Regions from separate parts of the Lactobacillus sp. ESL0263 genome, predicted to be linked through region 1. Evidence: predicted binding sites of a transcription regulator. Region 1 holds the regulator's gene; the other holds the start of a gene.
What was found. The regulator LexA, encoded in region 1, represses DNA repair genes until DNA is damaged. The targets are predictions, from matches to a motif close to CNAACANNTGTTNG.

Region 1 (9,346 bases):
GCAAGTAGTGCCCAGCCAGAAATCCAGCCCCAGAATTCGCCGAAGATAACATTAATCCATGAATAAACTGAGCCTGCAAATGGCATTGCTGCTGCCATTTCAGCGTAGGCAAATGCAACCAAACCAGCAACGATTGAAGCAATTACACAGGAAATCGCGACAGCAGGACCAGCGTGTAGGGCAGCAACTTCACCAGGCAGGGTGAAAATTGAGGTTGAAACAATTGTTCCAACACCTAAAGCTAAAAAATCTCGGACTTTTAATGTGCGGATTAAGTGACCATCTTTTTCTTGATAAATGGCCGGATTTTCTTTCCGATTCATTTTTTTCCAAAAGTTCAAACAAAAATCTCCTTAGTGTTATGTTAAATTTAACAAGCAAAAGCTTGTCATTAGTGTATTCTTACCTTTTAGACAAAATAGCACCGTAATGATACAAGCTATTATCTTTGAATGCAAGAAACTTTAATTGGATTTTTTAGGTAAACTCATCTTTCTAGATCGTCAAGTACGCGCATTTTTGCTATACTGGTTCAAGGTGAACGCAATGGATGAACTAACAAAAAATGAAGTCCTAGGTGATTTATACGCCTATTATGGAAAATTATTGACTAAAAACCAGCAAAGTTATTTTGAAGATTATTATTATAATGATCTTTCTTTGGGTGAAATTGCTCTGAATCATCAAGTTTCACGGCAAGCGGTTTATGATAACTTACGACGTTGCCGCACGCTGCTAGTCAACTATGAAGAAAAACTGCATATGCAAAAAGACTATAATGAGATTGAAGAGAAGTTAGGTCAAATTTCCATTGCAATTAAAGAAAAACAGCAAGATCAAGCTTTAAATGATATTAACGAGTTATTGCATAAAATGAGGGGAGAATAATTCATGGCGTTTGAGAATCTAAGCGAAAGAATTCAAAAAGCTCTACGCAATTTATCTGGTAAGGGTAAAATTTCTGAAGAGGACATCAATAACGCTAGTCGTGAAATCAGACTAGCTTTACTCGAAGCGGATGTTAACTTTAAGGTTGTCAAAGACTTTATTAAAAAGATTAAGCAAGAAGCCTTAGGAAAAGAGGTTCAAGAAAGCTTAAATCCGGGTCAACAAGTCATTAAGATTGTTAATGATGAATTGACTAAGATGATGGGCGAGAGTGCTACAACACTCAACAAATCTAAGCACATTCCTACTATTATTATGATGGTTGGTTTGCAAGGTACCGGTAAAACGACAACTGTTGGTAAGCTAGCCAATCGCTTGATTGAAAAAGAAAAAGCCCGTCCCTTATTGATTGCAGGCGATATCTACCGTCCTGCCGCAATTGATCAGCTTGAACAAATAGGTGATCAATTAAAGGTTCCGGTTTATAGTCAGCGGGATGAAAAAGACGTTGCGCAAATTGTAAAAAATGGTCTGCAACAGGCTGATCAAAATAAAAATGACTATGTCATTATCGATACGGCTGGTCGACTAGAAATTGACGAACCATTGATGGAAGAGCTTGAGCAAGTTAAAGCAGTTGCACATCCAGATAATATTTTGCTTGTAGTTGATGCAATGACTGGTCAGGCAGCAACAGATGTAGCAAAGGGGTTTGATAGTCGCTTAGACATTACCGGCGTCATTTTGACCAAATTAGATGGTGATACTCGAGGTGGTGCAGCTTTATCAATTAGAGCTGTGACTGGAAAGCCAATTATTTATACTGGGCAAGGTGAAAAATTAACTGACCTTGAACAATTCCATCCTGATCGGATGGCCTCCAGAATCTTGGGCATGGGTGACATGCTGACTTTGATTGAAAAAGCTCAGCAAGATTACGATGCCAAAAAAGCTGAAGAAGTAGCAGAAAAGATGAAGGAGAATACCTTCGACTTTAATGACTTCGTTGATCAGCTTGAACAAGTTGAAAAGATGGGACCACTTGACCAAATTGTTAAGATGATTCCTGGAATGGCTAACAACCCTCAGCTAAAAAATGTCAATTTTGATAAAAAGCAAATCGTCTATGTTAAAGCAATTATTTCTTCAATGACAGAAGAAGAGCGTGAAAATCCTGAATTGTTAAATCCAAGTCGCAGAAGGAGAATTGCTGCTGGATCTGGTAGACCGATTGTTGAAGTTAATCGAATGATTAAGCAGTTTAAGCAAGCTCGTGACATGATGAGTAAGATAACCAAAGGGAATTTAAAAGGAATGGAGAATATTCCTGGTATGGATTCACCAATGGGAAGAATTGCAATGAGAAGAATGGGTAAGAAATTTAAGAAAAATAAGAAGAAGCGAATGAAGGTCAAGCGTTATCATTCTTAGTTTTTACCTGTTAAGGGAAAAAGCTTTACACCCTCAAAAAAACATGCTATATTATTATTCGTAAGTTTTAGGAGGATATTAATTTATGTCAGTAAAAATTCGTATGCGCCGTATGGGTGCCAAAAGAAAACCTTTTTACAGAATAGTTGTAGCAGATTCAAGAATGCCACGTGATGGTCGTTTTATTGAAGAAGTAGGCTACTACAATCCAGTTTCAGAACCTAAGGAATTGAAGCTTGATGAAGACAAGATTTTTGAATGGTTGAAGAAGGGTGCACAACCTTCAGATACTGTACGTTCACTTCTTTCAAGCGCTGGCTTAATGAAGAAGTTGCACGAATCAAAATTCAACAAATAATTGAATTTGTTAGAAAAAGTTTGGAGTAGTTTGCTTCAAACTTTTTTCTTGGTTTAAATTTAGGAGAAAAGATGCAGTTTTATGACGTTGCGCGCATATTGACGACACATGGTTTAAATGGAGAAGTCAAAGTAACGCAAATTACCGATTTCCCAGATGAACGGTTTGCTCCCAGGAGCAAGTTATCACTGAAAGATGATCTGCAAACGGAATTAACAATTAAGAGTAGCAGACCGTTTAAACAATTTTGGCTTATTCAATTTGAAGAGATCAATCAAATTGAGCAAGCAGAATTACTCAAGGGAAAAATCTTGGTTGTTAGTGAGACTGAACAGCATGAACTGCCACAAGGCTACTATTATTACCGTGACATTTTAGGGTGTTCGGTTATTGATAATCAAGATGGTAGTGATTTGGGAAAAATCACTGGAATTGAAACCCCAGGAGCCAATGACGTTTGGGAAGTTACTGAAGATTCAGGCAACGAGTATTTAATTCCTTATATTGATGATGTTGTCAAAAAGGTCGACGTCAATGCTAAAAAAGTTTATGTAGAACTATTGGAGGGCTTGCGAGATGAAAGTTAATATTCTGACACTTTTTCCGGATATGTTCACTCCTTTAACAACTTCAATGCTTGGCCGTGGTCTTGAAGACGGTAAATGGGAATTAAATTTAGTTAACTTTCGTGACTTTACTTCTGATGTTCATCATCATGTTGATGACACGCCATACGGCGGCGGCGCAGGCATGGTCTTACAAATTATGCCAATTAAAAAGGCACTTGATTCACTTTCCAATAAAGGTAAAGTGATTATTACGGCACCACAAGGAAAGACTTTCAATCAGAAAATGGCACAGGAATGGTCAAAAGAAGATAATTTAACTTTTATTTGTGGCCATTATGAGGGTTTTGATCAGCGTGTTTATGATTTAGCGGATGAAACTGTTTCAATTGGAGATTATGTTTTAACTGGTGGAGAATTACCAACGATGAGTATGGTTGACGCAACTGTACGGCTATTACCTGGTATTTTAGGTAACGCAGCCTCTCCAGTTGAAGAAAGCTTTGCACATGGCTTATTAGAATACCCGCAGTATACTCGACCAGAAGATTTTGAGGGAATGAAGGTCCCAGCTGTCTTGACTTCTGGTAATCATCAAAAAATTGATGAATGGCGTCATAAAGAGTCGCTACGAGCAACATACGTGCATCGGCCTGATTTACTGAAAAATTATCAACTGAGTTCTCAAGAAAAAATCATGTTAGAAGAGATTAAACAAGAAGACACAAAGGCTTGATTTTACAAGCTCTCTTTGCTAAGATAACAAAGGTGCAATTGTAATGTACTAATAGTTATGGGTGTTCCGCTGGCGCAGATAATCGTTGATGAATGCCGAAGAAGGAGAAAAATATGGATCCATTAATTCAAGAATTAACTAAAGAACAATTACGTGATGATATTCCTGACTTCCGTGCTGGTGACACTGTTCGTGTTCACGTACGTGTTGTTGAAGGTTCTCACGAACGTATTCAGATGTTCGAAGGTGTTGTAATCAAGCGTAAGGGTGCAGGTATTGCTGCAACTTATACTGTACGTAAGATTGCTTCTGGTGTTGGTGTTGAACGTACCTTCCCAGTAAATGACCCTCGAGTAGCTAAGATTGAAGTATTACGTCACGGTCGTGTACGTCGTGCTAAGCTTTACTACTTACGTGAACGTCATGGTAAATCTGCAAGAATCGCAGAAAAGCGTCGTTAATTCACGTTTAAGTAAAAGAGAATCACTCCGCAATGGAGTGATTCTCTTTTTTGTTTATGTTAAAATATTTATTAAAATATTTTTAATGAGGAAAAGAACTATGAAAGAACCATTTTTGTTAGAATTTGATCCTGAACCGCGGGCTGTTTTAGAACCAGATCACGAAAAAGAAATTAATCACTTTCCATTTCAGCCCAAGCTGCTGTTCGCATTCTTAACTCCTGATGTAATCAGTGATTTTTTGGCTCGTTGTCCTCATAAAAAAATTGGGTTCTTTGACTGCTTTGAAGGAGAAACCCCAATATATGAGGTTGATTTAGATGGACAAAAAATTACTTTTTGTCAGGCAAAGATAGGTGCTGCAGCTGCTGTAGAGCTATTAGATTGGCTAATAAGTTATGGTGTTAAACAGATTTTAGCAATAGGATCAGCAGGGTGCTTAGTTGATTTACCAGAGAACTATTTTCTAGTGCCTACAAAAGCTATTAGAGACGAGGGTACATCCTTTCATTATATGAAACCAGGAACGTATATTGACTTAAAGTCAGAGTTTTTAACTAAGACCAAAAAATTGCTGAATGAAGAAGGTCTTAAGGTTGAAGAAGTAACTACCTGGACTACTGATGGCTTCTTTAGGGAAACTATCAAGAAAGTAAAGCAGGCTAAAGAGTTGGGAGCCTCTTGTGTAGAGATGGAATGTGCAGCAATGGCTGCGTGTGCACAATTTAGAGAGGCAGATTTTGCACAAATATTATTTACGGCAGATTCTCTTAAAGACATAGAAAAGCATGACGAAAGAGGTTGGGGCAGGGATGCTCATGAGACAGCCATCAATTTAGCAGCAAATATTATAGCAAACATTTAATTTCCAACTTTGTGAAAAATAGAAGTGTGAAACCAATGTGAAACTATGCTGTATTTCACAAAGTTTAAAGCAAATATTGATATAACAGCATTCAATACTGAAATAACTTCAAAAATTTGTGAATTACATTTTAATAATTGCTGTGGAAAGATAAAAGGACAAATTTTGCATTTCTGCTTTATTTAGATGCGACTCAAAAATGTAGAAAAAAACCATTGAATTCCGAATAAAACTAGTTCGTAAATTTCAATGGTGTAATAAATAGTTTCTAAATAATGTTGTTTCGATATAAGCCAACAACTTTACCTAAGATATGAACGCTGTTCAAGAGTATTGGTGCCATACTATCATTTTCTGGCTGTAAACGGTAATGATCTTTTTCTTTATAGAACCGCTTGACGGTTGCTTCATTTTCATCGGTCATTGCAACAACAATCTCACCGTTAGTAGCAGAGCTTTGTTTACGGACAATTACATTATCTCCGTTTAAAATACCAGCGTTAATCATGCTTTCGCCGTGAACTCGTAGCATGAATAAGTCGCCAGCATCATTAGCTAAATCAGGGGGAAGTGGGAAATAATCTTCAATATCTTCAACGGCTAAAATAGGCTGACCTGCTGTGACATCACCAACAACGGGAATATCAGTAGGCTTGACACCAAGTGCCTTTTTGCCTTCTTCTGTTATTTCTAGTGCTCGAGGTTTAGTTGCGTCCTTAACAATTAAGCCTTTTCTTTCTAATCTAGAAAGATGACCGTGAACTGTAGAAGTTGATGAGAGTTCAACTCCTTGGCAAATTTCTCTAACAGTGGGAGGGAATCCGCGTTTTTCAACGGTATCATATATATAACGAAGAATTTGTAGTTGCTTAGAACTTTGCTTATTGGTCATTTTTTTCTCCCATTCGTTAGTTAATTCTTTGTATTAACTACATTCTAACAAATAATGTTGCCTAATACAAACAGGCGTTCTAAATAATTATTCTTTTTTTTATCCAAAAAGTAAGGTAGACTTTTACAAATGAGAGGTGCAAAAATGACTGAAAATAATGAACAAAGATTAACTGAAGAACAAGAAAAAAAACTAACTGATAGAATCAATGAGTTATACCATAAGAAAGAAGCTCAGGGGTTAACAAAAGAAGAAGAAGAGGAGCGACAAAAGCTTCACAAAGAATTTATCAGAAATTTCCGTGCTGGCTTTAAACAAGACGTCGAAGACTTGGTTATCGTAGATAAAAATGGTAAAGAAGTAACTTCCGAAAAAGCAAAAAAGGCACAGCGTAAGAAAGGCTTGAGAAAAGACTGATTTATAGCTTTTAATTTACTTATTTTTTAGGTAAGATATAACTATTGGACAAATTGAGGTGATTATTTTATGAATTTAGGATTAGCAATTGTATTAATTATTGTAGCGCTGCTAATAGGTCTTGTTGGCGGATTTTATGGTGCTAGAGCATACATGAAGAAATATTTTAAAGATAATCCACCAATCAGTGAAGATATGATTGTTGCCATGATGTCACAAATGGGTCAAAAACCTTCTGCTAAAAAGGTAAACCAAGTGATGAACATGATGAAACATCAAAAATAAAATCTTAACTAGATTGACATCAGACGGAGGATTATTTCTTCCGCCTTTTTATTTTGAAAGACAGGTGAAAAATGGGTATATTTTTTAAGTTAGGCTGGTTTTTTAAAAAGGAAAAGAAACGCTATTTAATCGGTGTTGCTTTTCTAGCACTAACTTCAATAATTAACTTAGTACCACCAAGAATTTTGGGTTTAATGGCTGATCAATTAGATAAAGGTCATATTTCTTGGCAAGAATATGCGACTTTAATCTTAGCCATTGTACTAGCTGCGTTAGTTTTATATGCTTTCCGCTATTTTTGGCGTCGTCAAATTTGGGGTGGTGCAGCCGAATTAGAATTGCAAATGCGCTCTAAACTGTTTGAGCACTTTATGGAAATGGATCGTACATTCTATCAACGCCATAGAACAGGTGACCTAATGGCACACGCCACTAATGATGTTTCAGCGATTCAGGAAGTTGCGGGTGAAGGTGTATTGACATTAGTTGATTCACTTTTGATGAGTGTAACAACAATGGTCGCAATGATAGTATTTGTTGATTGGCGGTTAACAATCGTTGCACTTATTCCATTACCATTTCTTGCCTGGGGGGCATGGAAATTAGGCGATCAGCTATACGGTGCGTTTGATGAATCACAGGCTGCTTTTTCTCGTTTAAACAATAAAACTCAGGAATCGATTTCTGGGATTAAGGTTCTAAAAACCTTTGGTCAAGGAAAAGAAGATACTGAAGCCTTCAATGACATGGTTAATGATACGATTAAAATCAATAAACGTGTCTTTAAGTGGGATTCATTATTTGACCCATTGGGAACGCTTCTTATTGGACTGACCTATACAATAACTATTATTTATGGTGGATTGTTGGTTAGCCACAAGGCTTTATCAATTGGGCAACTTGTATCATTTATTGCCTATATCGGGAATATGGTTTGGCCTATGTTTGCAATTGGTTACCTATTTAATATCCTTGAGCGAGGTAGCGCAAGCTATGATCGAGTTGAAAAACTACTTGATGAAAAACCTGAAATTACCGATCAACATGCTGATCAAAGTCTCCAAGCTCAAGATATTGCAGGTGATTTGAAATATCAAGTAAAATCTTTTGCTTATCCTGATGAGCCACAAATTCCAGTGCTGCACAATATTGATTTCACTCTAAAAACAGGGCAGACACTTGGACTAGTTGGGAAGGTCGGAGCAGGTAAAACTACGATTATTCAGCTGTTGCTGCGTGAATTTGATAAATATGATGGGAAAATAACATTAAATGGTCACGATATTAGAGAAATACCATTAAATGTTTTATTGCGTCAGATTTCATATGTTCCGCAAGATAATTATCTTTTCTCAACAAGTATTCAAAAGAATATTGCTTTTTCAGATGCAAATTCAGATGAGAGTGCGATTGTGTCAGCTGCTAAAAAGAGTGATTTGCACAATGATATTTTGCAAATGCCTGGTGGCTACAACACTCTTGTTGGTGAAAACGGCGTTTCTCTTTCTGGGGGACAGAAACAAAGAATGTCAATTGCACGAGCTTTGTTGAAGCAAAGTCAAATTTTAGTCCTAGATGATGCTTTATCCGCTGTTGACGCAAAAACTGAGATGGCAATTTTGAAATCACTAAGTAAAGAGCGTGAAGGTAAAACTACTTTAATTGCTACGCACAGACTGACCTCAGTTATGAATGCCGATTTAATTTTGGTTCTAAAGGACGGTCAAATTGTTGAAAGAGGAACACATGATCAGCTTTTAGCAGAAAATGGCTGGTATGCAGACATGTGGCAACGCCAAGAATTAGAAGCAAAGGTAGGTGAATAGGATGGACGAACAAAGTAATTATGAATCTGTTTGGTCAAAGGAAATACCTGTAAAAGAACAAATCAGTATCTTCAAGCGTTTAATGCGTTTTGTAATGCGGTTCAAAAATGAAATGATTATTGCAGGTATCGGAGCATTTTTGGTTAGTGTAATCAACATGCTTCTACCATATGGATTGCAGTTCTTTTTGGACAATTACTTAGTTAAAGAGAGTGTTACAACCCAAATCATCTTATTTGCTGGTTTCTTATATGCTTTTGGTTCGGTTATCAAAGCGGTTTTGCAGTTTACTTACGAGTACTTTTTTGCTTTAGGTTCTGAAAAATCGCTTGAGAGTTTACGGTCAGCATTATATAAGCAATTGCAAAGCTTGGGAATGCGCTATTTTGATCAAACTCCAGCCGGGTCAATCGTTTCGCGTGTTACTAACGATACGATGACTTTGAGCAACTTCTTAGTTGTACTTTCAAGTGTAGTCATGTCATTCTTCTCAATTATTTCCGCTCTAGTAGCGATGTTTACGACTAACTTCTATGCTGGTTTAATTGTTTTGGCATTTTTACCCATTTTATTGCTAATTATTTGGCAATATTCTAAGAGAAGTTCAAAGTTATACCGAAA
Region 2 (9,346 bases), 170 kb from region 1:
GGATGGGCTTCTTTTACTTTTTTAAAGAAAAGAGAATCATCTTTAAAGAACCAGGCAAACTTTAAGATATCAATTTTTTCGGCTAATTTACAAAAAAGCTGCCTAATTTTTTCGACCTCTTTGGCTGTCACTTCTTTTAGTTTAAAACTAGTATAGATAATCGATTTCTTGTGTTGTCTGAAAAGACTTTGTTGTGATGATGAAGCCATTATTTGTTCGTCGTCATATGTGAATGACAGGTTTTTCATCATATTGGCAAGATTAATTAGATCTGCTTTTAAATTAGATGTAGGAGTTGTAGTTTTTTTATTTGTCTCATTCCTAGCAGCAATAACTAAATTTATTACGTCATTGGATGTAACCAACATTGAAGCCTGAGCCTCATTAATTTTAATATTAAATGTGTGTTCAAGATCTAAAAGCAAGCGTACTAAGTCCAGAGAATCTAAATCAGAAACACGGTTTACATGATACTTGTTTAAAATAGAATCTACTTGAGCCTTTATATCATTATCCTTGTTCCCATCTGAGTTTAACGTGTAATACTCATTAATCATTTTTTCCGTTGCAAATTTACGATTATAGGTATAACTGAAATGATCTACCTTTAAGATAATTGGTTTTATATAATCTGGAAGTTTGGATAAGATTACTTCTTCTTGGTTATTTGAGCTAATATAAAATATATAGATTTTGCCCTTAAAGTACTTTACAACTGCGGATTTGATAGACTCGATTGACGATGCAATTGCCTGAATTTCGCCTAACTCAATACGAATACCATTGACTTCGATTTGATCATCTTGACGATTAAGAAAGACTAATTCATTATCCTGATTCCTAAAGACATTATCGCCAGTAGAATAATATTTATGACCAGCAATTGTTATAAAGCTCTCATTGTTTTTAACTGGATCTAGTAGATAACCTTGTGTAAGACCCTTGCCTCCTATGTAAAGTTCGCCCTTCTCTACTTCTTTTAGTCTGTCCTTATCAAAAATTTTAGCAACGGCCCCATCCAAGGCTTTACCGATTGGAACAAACTCTTGTTCATTTCCAGTTAATTCATGACATGTTGCGTATAATGTGGTTTCGGTTGGACCATATAAGTTAAAAACTCTACATCCATTGGATAAAGTTGTTTTCAATTTGTTGGCCAATGAAATTGGAAAATTTTCTCCTGCAATCATAACGCATTTGAGTTGGAGAAAACATTGGTTATCAGTTATATCCAATAGAGCATCAGCAAATGATGGTGAAAGGGATAGATGAGTAATTTTTTGCTTACTAAGTACAGCCGGAACTTCTCTAATGCTGTACCCCTTTTCTAAACAAACTAGAGTGCAGCCGGTAACAGCGGGAGCTAATATTTCACTTATAGAGACGTCAAAAGAGTATGGGGTTGAAAACAAGAAACTGGAATTTTGATTAATATCAATTAAAGGATAAAGAGTGTCGACAATCCAATTAATATTTTTTTCTGCTAAAAAAACCTTTTTTGGTATTCCCGTACTGCCAGAAGTTGAAAGGATATAAACCGTATCATTATTCTCGAATTGCGGACTTTCTATATTTTGATATGTACAGTCTTCCTTGGAGTCAAAGTCATTAACTTTAATGATTTCTTGCTCTGTTTTCACTGCGAAATCAACTAGTAAGGTGTCAAATTCAACGTCTTCAACACGTTTTACTGCTTCCGGTAATTTTAAAGCAGAAACTAGGGGCATAGGTATCCTACCAGATAACCAAATTCCAAGTACTGTTGGCAGCACAAAGCAAGTATCATTAAGATAATATGCCACTATTTTTGAACCTTGTTTTCGATCAAGCTCTTGAGCAATTTGCACCGCAATATTCTTTATTTCTTTAAAAGTATAATTCCTAGCTTTACTTGTTACAGCTATTTTGGTTGGATTCCTTTCAACCTGCTCTTTAAATTTATTTATTATATACATACACACTACCTGATTTCTTTTTAACATTTGAAGTAATTATATTACTCTCTTAACTAATATAAAAGATATATATTGTAAAAATATTAAAAAAATATTAAGCTATAATATTGACTTTTATATCAAAATAAGTAATGCCTCCTAATGCCTATAAAAGCTTTGCTTTTAGCCGGTTAGTTAAGGCTAACCTTAGTAATGTATTCTTAAATTAATTATGTATTTTTCGATAATGATACTATTCCGATAAGCAGGCGCCTAGCTTTATCTAATAAAATATTACTTATTTAATATTATTATATAATTATATATCAAGTGGATAAATGTGCTATCTAGATAGGCTTTTTTGCTCTATTCAGAAATTTATTATACGAGATTAGCTTCAAATGGTTGTTTTAATCACTCTTTTTAGCAAAAAGACAAACATACATTCCGTTTTTGCTTTATAATGATAAAAAAGCATAGTTAGGAGAACTACGTGGAAACTAAAAAGTACTTAGACCTTATTGAAGAAGAATTGAAGAGAATGCCTGATTTTGTTAAAGAGTATAATTTTGGTACCAATCACTCGTTAGCAACCTCTTACCAATATTTGACTGAAATCAGGCGTTTTTTTGATTGGTTAAGGCAAGAAGGAATATCTGACGCTGAAGACAACCAGCATATTACTACTGATGCTTTGGCTAATCTTCAGCGTAACGACATAATGCTTTATATCAATTACTTGGGGCATGTTAAAAACCAACAGGGTAATTTAAATTCCCCTACTACAATTAACCGTTCAATCAATGCATTGCGCTCTTTATTTAAGTTTTTAACCATCACAGCCGACAATAACAATGGTGAGCCTTATTTCGAAAGAAATGTTATGTTGAAGATTGACTCACTTAACAATACAAAAACGTTAAACTACCGCGCACATATTTTGGAGTCTCACATGTATACTGGTGATTTAAAATATCAGTTTTTGGATTTTATTGATAAAAATTTTGAAAAGCAGTGCAACAAGCATGCCCTGCCATCTTTTAAAATCAATAAAGAACGCGATATGGCAATTATTGCCCTTATTTTAGGAACTGGAATAAGAGTTTCTGAGTGTGCAGGAATTGACTTAGCTGACATCAATTTAAAGAAAGCCACACTTGATGTAACCCGTAAAGGTGGTCAACGAGACAGTGTACCAATTGCAAAGTGGACGATTAAGTATTTGAACAGTTATCGAGAAATACGTAAGAAGCGTTATTTTGCTGATAAAAAGCAGAATGCCTTTTTTCTTACCAGATGGCATGGTCAAACTAAGAGAATTACAACTAATGCAATTGAAAAAATGGTTAATAAATATTCTGCAGCGTTTGGCCATCCGTTAACACCGCATAAATTGCGTCATACGCTTGCCTCCGAACTTTATGGGGTAACTAAAGATCAAGTGCTCGTTGCGCAACAATTGGGCCAAAAAGGCACATCGGCAACAGACTTATATACGCATGTTGACCAAAAGAAACAACGTGATGCTTTAAATGAAATTGCTAATGTTAAAAATCAAAAAGAAAAAAAGCTGGATTAACTATCCAGCTTTTTATGTTAGTCACAAATAACTTGCCAATGCGGATCATGTGCAGCCTTTAAGCACATTTTTACTTCATTTGCAGTAGTACGATTTACTGATAATGGTGGAAGATGATCAACGTCAAAATAATCATATTCGGTCGTTTCAGTGTTTACAACGAATTTACCGCCAAGTTCTTTGCAAAGGAAAAAGACACTGCAACAATTAATTGCACGCTCTACTCTTTTTTGATTATGAACATTAACGGATTTATCAATTAGCGCAATTACTTTTTCAATTTCAACTTCGCGTCCAGCTTCTTCCTTAACTTCTTTGATGCAATTTTCAGTCGTTGTTAAATTAGGATCACACCAGCCACCTGGCATTGACCAATGCTCATCAGTCGTTTCTTTAACAAGCAAGATTTTTTCGTCGTTAAAAATCGCGGCGCGAACTGCTAATTTTGGAGTCTGATATCCATCATCGCTACTAAAGAGTTCTTTTACCTGCTTTATTGGTAAACCGGTCTTAGCAGACATCATTTCTGTAGCAATTTCTCTAATTCTGGTATATCTCTCTAGGTCAAACCGGTCGTGACCGTATGCTAATCCGTCTTGAGCAAGACTTTGAAGTTCAATTGCCCAATTAGTAAATTGATCTCTTTTTTCCATGTTTATTTACCTCAAATTACAAAAGAAGCAGCCTATAAGCTGCTTCTACTTAGCCCAAATCAATCTTATCAATATCGATCATCCAGCCAATTGCAAACGATTTTTCACCTAAGTGCGTAGCAATTACCGGACTAAAGGTAGTGACAGAATAATTCTGGTTAGGGAACACTTTCTCTATCCACTCTTTAGCTTCATTGACCTGCTCACTATCATTTGAATCAATAATGAAAAGCTTGATTTTATCTTTATAAGGTAATTCATCAATTTTTTGAGTGGTCAGCTTTTTAATTCTTGAAAAAGCACGCTTCATTGAGCGAATTTTCTCAAATGCAACGATATTACCGTCCTTAAAAGTTAACAGTGGTTTGATATTAAGCATTGAGCCGATAAATGCACCAGCATTACTTAAACGACCACCTCTACTAAGGTTATTCAAGTCATTAGGAACAAAAATTTCGTCAATTGTGGAACGAATTTTTTCAACTCGTTCAAGAATGGTATCGAGATCTAACCCATTTTTAATCATTCTTGAAGTGGCCAAAACCAAATCACCTTGTAAACGAACAGTCATTCTTGTATCAATTGGATGTAGATTATATTTTGGATGATTCTCCGCAATATTGCATAAAGTATGATAAAACCCAGAAATACCACTGGATAAAGTAATCGCAATGATTGCTTCATAGCCTTCATCATGTAATTCATCGAAAAGCTTAATCATATCGCCAATGCTTGGTTGAGAAGTCTTGGGAAAATCAGCCCCTTGTCTTTGCATTTCAAACAATTGATCAGGTGTGATATTGATATTTTCCAAGTACTCTTTTCCACCTATGATAATTGGAATAGGAACAACAACTATATTGTTTTCTTCAGCTTCTTTTTTAGTAATAACGCTAGTACTATCAGTAACCAATGCAATTTTCATCTAAATAACCTTTCGATTCTAATCTGTACAACATAGATGAATTATAGCATAAAAAAACAAGCGGTTCGACTTTCTATTTAAGTGAATTCTTCTCTGCTTTTTTGACTAGTTTATTAAACATACTATTAAAAACTGAGATATCTTTATCAGAAAAACCAGCAAATAAGTTTGCTTCGATCTCTTTCAAAGAACTTTTGAGTTCTTTGATTTTGGCAATGCCTTTTTCATTAAGAACAACAGTTTTACTAGAATCATTTTCTGAGCGAGTAATAATTACTAATTCAAGTGTTTTTTTCTGTTGTAGCTGTCTGCTCAATGTGGAAAGAGAGATTTTAAGCTTGTCAGCTAGGTCACCCATTTTGAGGGCAGTATTATTATTCTTGCCAAAATATAGCAGAATGCGCGTTTGTGAAAGATTTAAGCCACATTTTTTACTAATAGCTTTTTTGATACTTTCTGCAATTGTACTAAAAGATAAAATGTCCATCTAACTACCTTTTTCTTATAAAGCAACAAATAAAAACAATTTCCTGTTAATTCAATTTGTTAAAACGACCATCAGCATGAATGATATATGCCAAGCTGTGAAACAAATGAACCATATGTAGCAATCAAATTGCTACAAAAGCTGTTATATTATTTTTAGCTTATAGTTATGTAGCAACGATAACCATAAATCTATATTACCAGTATATCTGCTTTTTGCAATAAATAATTTTGTAAGATCCATTAGTTAATATAGTAATACTGGTATCTTATTTTCAGGTTGAGACTACTTTCTTTAGATACTTATTTGTAAATAATTGGTATAATAGAAAGCGTATTTTGAGGTGATATTATGGCATTTGACGGATTGTTTATTCATAGTCTTTTAGAGAGTATTGAACCAGTTTTAACTGGTGGCAGACTCTCTAAAATTTACCAGCCTTTTGATCAGGATCTGGTTTTAACTTTTCGAAAAGAACGAAAAAACTACCAATTACTTATTTCTGCAAACGCGCAGTATCCACGCTTCTATTTAACTAAGCAATCAATAAGTAATCCTGATAAGGCACCTACTTTTGTTATGGTGTTAAGGAAGTATCTTGAAGGATCAGTGCTTCAAGGAATTGATCAAGTTGGCGTAGATCGAATTGTAAACTTGCATTTTAGCAATCGGAACGAGCTTGGCGACCAAGTTAAACTAGTCTTATCGATTGAGTTAATGGGACGACACAGTAATGTTATTCTCTATAATGAACATGATGGTCACATTATTGATTTGCTAAAACGAATTAATCCTGATGAAAATCGGGCTAGAATGTTGTTACCCAAAGCTAAATATGAGCTTCCTCCATTGAATCCTGGTATTAATGGCTTTGAGTTAACTGAAGGTGAATTTAATAAGCAAAAGTCAGTGCAAGAACCGCTAGCTTTTGCTCGCCAAATTGGTGGGCTTGATCGTGATGATAGGAATGAACTAACCGGTTATTTAGAAGATGATTACTCTTACTCATCTTTTTCCACTTTTATCGGTCAATTTGATAAAAGTGGAGCATTCATCTTACAAACTCCGGAGCATAAACAAAAAATATTCTCATACCTCCCCTATCATCTTGACTTAACTAAGGAACGCTCATATTCGGACATTAATGAAGCTCTAGAGGACTTTTATCTTGATCAAGCCAACCAGGATTGGGTTAAGCAAAAATCTGGTCAAATAGAGCGTTTAGTAAAGAATGAGCAAAAAAAGTTGACCAAAAAAATTGGTAAACTAAATAAGCAATTGGATTTGGCTGAAAATTCTGAAGGTTACCGAATTCGAGGAGAAATTCTTAATGCCAACTTAAATCAGGTTAAACCAGGTATGACGAAAATCGAATTACCTAACTATTACGAAAATAATCAGCCGATTGAGATAAAGCTTGATGCTGCTCTTTCTCCTGCTCGAAATGGCCAAAAGTATTTTACACGTTATAAGAAGCTTCGTGATTCAATCAAACACGTCAAGGAACAAATTAAAATTGCTCAGGATAATTTAGCCTATTTTGATTCAGTACAAACTGCAATTGATAATGCTGAACCGCAAGATATTGACCAGATTACAGATGAGCTAACAGCCCAAGGCTATTTGAAAAAGCCACAAAAACAAAAGCGGAAGAAGAAAATATCAGAACGAAATTTGAATAAGTTTAAATTGTCTTCTGGAAAAACAGTCTTAGTTGGTAAAAACAATTATCAAAACGATTGGCTAACTTTAAAGAAGGCAAATAAGACTGACATCTGGTTTCACGTTAAGAATATTCCAGGTTCACATGTCATTTTACAGGACGACGATCCAACTGATAAAGATATCGTGGAAGCAGCTGAAATTGCGGCATACTTTTCAAAAGCTAAAAACTCAGCTCACGTGCAAGTTGATTATGTTCAAGATAAGCGTGTAAAGAAGCCAAATGGTGCAAAACCAGGTTTTGTAATTTATACTGGGCAAAACTCAATAGAGGTAACCCCAGAAGAAGAACGTGTTTTAAGTAAAAGAATAGACTAAAAAAGAGGATAATAATTTATCCTCTTTTTTGCTTAAAGTTAAGTTTTTAAATTGGTTGAGTGGTTAGTGACAATGATTCAAGAACCCTTAAGATTAATTCTGTTGTTTCAATACTTGAAAGTACCGGAATATGAATATTTAAAGCTTCATCTCGAATTCTTGTTGCATCTCCACTAGCTGAATCAGATAAATCTGTAATATTGACTACCATGACAATTTTTCGTTGTCGTATTTTGTCTAACAGGCTGTTTGACTCCGAATGAATTTTACTTACCACTCCGGTAGTAATCCCCGCTTCAGCCAAGCAATTAGCCGTTCCTTCCGTGGCAATTATCTTAAAACCAAGCTGATAAAAGCGTTTAGCAAGCTCAGTCATTTTCTTTTTATCGGCATCACGCACTGACATGAAAATTGTACCAAAACTAGGAATATGAATACCACTTGCTTCGTATCCTTTATAGAGTGCCTTAGACAGTGCAGTATCACGTCCCATAACGGATCCAGAAGATTTCATTTTGGAGTCAAAGGTGTTCTCACTATGATAGTCGATGTATGAGAATACTGGCATTTTAACATAAATGAAGTTATTTGAGTGCCATAAGCCTCGTTCATAATCTAGCTCATTTAAGTTTTTACCAGTTAAAACTTCAGTAGCACATGCTGTAATGTCCTTACCCAATGCCTGGGTTAAAAAAGCAACATTGTGGCCAGCATATGGCTTTATCTGTAACAAATAAACATTGTCTTTAACAATTAAGAAATGGAGTGTAAAAATTCCCCGTAGTTTAATTTGTTTTATTAAATTAGTGGTATATTCAGTCAAACGTTTTTGGTCTCGTGTAGACAGATTCTGTGGCTTAAACACAGCTATTGAATCAGAAGCATGAGAACCACTTTGTTCTAGGTGCTCGATAATACCCGGTATAGCAACATTTTCACCATCTGAGATGGCAGTAATTTCATACTTATTGCCTTCAATAAAATGTGACAATGAAATTTTGGATAACTGATTTTCATTCAAATACTTTTCCAAAGCCGGCTTATCATAAACAACTGCAGATTTTTGCTTTACATCTTGGCTATTGAAACCACCAATTAAAAGTGGAAAATCATTTTCTTCGATAAATTTTTCTCCAGCTTTTTGATCTAAAGTGGTTATCATTTGGGTTTGCCTTAGTGAATCTAATGAAGAATTTAAGACTTGATCAATTCGATCTTTGGGATTAACGTCTCCCGTTCCTAGAATACTCAAGCCATTGTTCATCAATCTTTTTGCTAAGCCACTAATTTCTTTGCCTGAAAATTGAAGGAGAACTTCTTTAATCCCTTCTTTCTCGGCAATATGAACAATATTTTCAACTGTGATAGGTTCAAAATAGACTTTATCAGCTTTTTGATAGCTGGTCGCAACAGATTCGTCATTATTGGAAATAATTACAGTGTCATATTTATTATTATGTAAAGTATCTATTGCATGACTTACCATGTAATCAAATTCACTAGTAACTGATACCTGTGAAGGCAACATTCCAACGATTAGGATTTTCTTTTTTGAATCTAACTGGATTGATTCATCTTGTACGCCGAAAGCACTATAAAAAGCATGCACCTTTGGTTCATAAACACCAGCTGAACCGTCTATTTGCAAATAAGCTGGCTTTAATTGGAGCCGTTCGATTCGCTTCTCTACTTCTTTTAAACTGATTCCAGTTAAATCTGAAATTAATA

Region 2: the regulator LexA is predicted to act here: its motif matches at 2,370-2,383, upstream of xerS (tyrosine recombinase XerS).

The regions. Positions count from the first base shown of each region.
Region 1 is NZ_REHL01000004.1:660,764-670,109, reverse strand. Features, by position in the region: gene F5ESL0263_RS05195 (APC family permease) at 1-341, opposite strand, end outside; gene ylxM (YlxM family DNA-binding protein) at 547-888, shown strand; gene ffh (signal recognition particle protein) at 892-2,319, shown strand; gene rpsP (30S ribosomal protein S16) at 2,405-2,677, shown strand; gene rimM (ribosome maturation factor RimM) at 2,749-3,264, shown strand; gene trmD (tRNA (guanosine(37)-N1)-methyltransferase TrmD) at 3,254-3,979, shown strand; gene rplS (50S ribosomal protein L19) at 4,093-4,440, shown strand; gene F5ESL0263_RS05160 (nucleoside phosphorylase) at 4,541-5,305, shown strand; gene lexA (transcriptional repressor LexA) at 5,574-6,197, opposite strand; gene F5ESL0263_RS05150 (DUF896 domain-containing protein) at 6,342-6,614, shown strand; gene F5ESL0263_RS05145 (YneF family protein) at 6,684-6,899, shown strand; gene F5ESL0263_RS05140 (ABC transporter ATP-binding protein) at 6,971-8,725, shown strand; gene F5ESL0263_RS05135 (ABC transporter ATP-binding protein) at 8,727-9,346, shown strand, end outside.
Region 2 is NZ_REHL01000004.1:489,381-498,726, forward strand. Features, by position in the region: gene F5ESL0263_RS04360 (AMP-binding protein) at 1-1,955, opposite strand, end outside; gene xerS (tyrosine recombinase XerS) at 2,428-3,513, shown strand; gene F5ESL0263_RS04370 (NUDIX hydrolase N-terminal domain-containing protein) at 3,531-4,166, opposite strand; gene F5ESL0263_RS04375 (DegV family protein) at 4,216-5,091, opposite strand; gene F5ESL0263_RS04380 (MarR family winged helix-turn-helix transcriptional regulator) at 5,165-5,578, opposite strand; gene F5ESL0263_RS04385 (NFACT family protein) at 5,930-7,618, shown strand; gene F5ESL0263_RS04390 (carbamoyl phosphate synthase large subunit) at 7,665-9,346, opposite strand, start outside.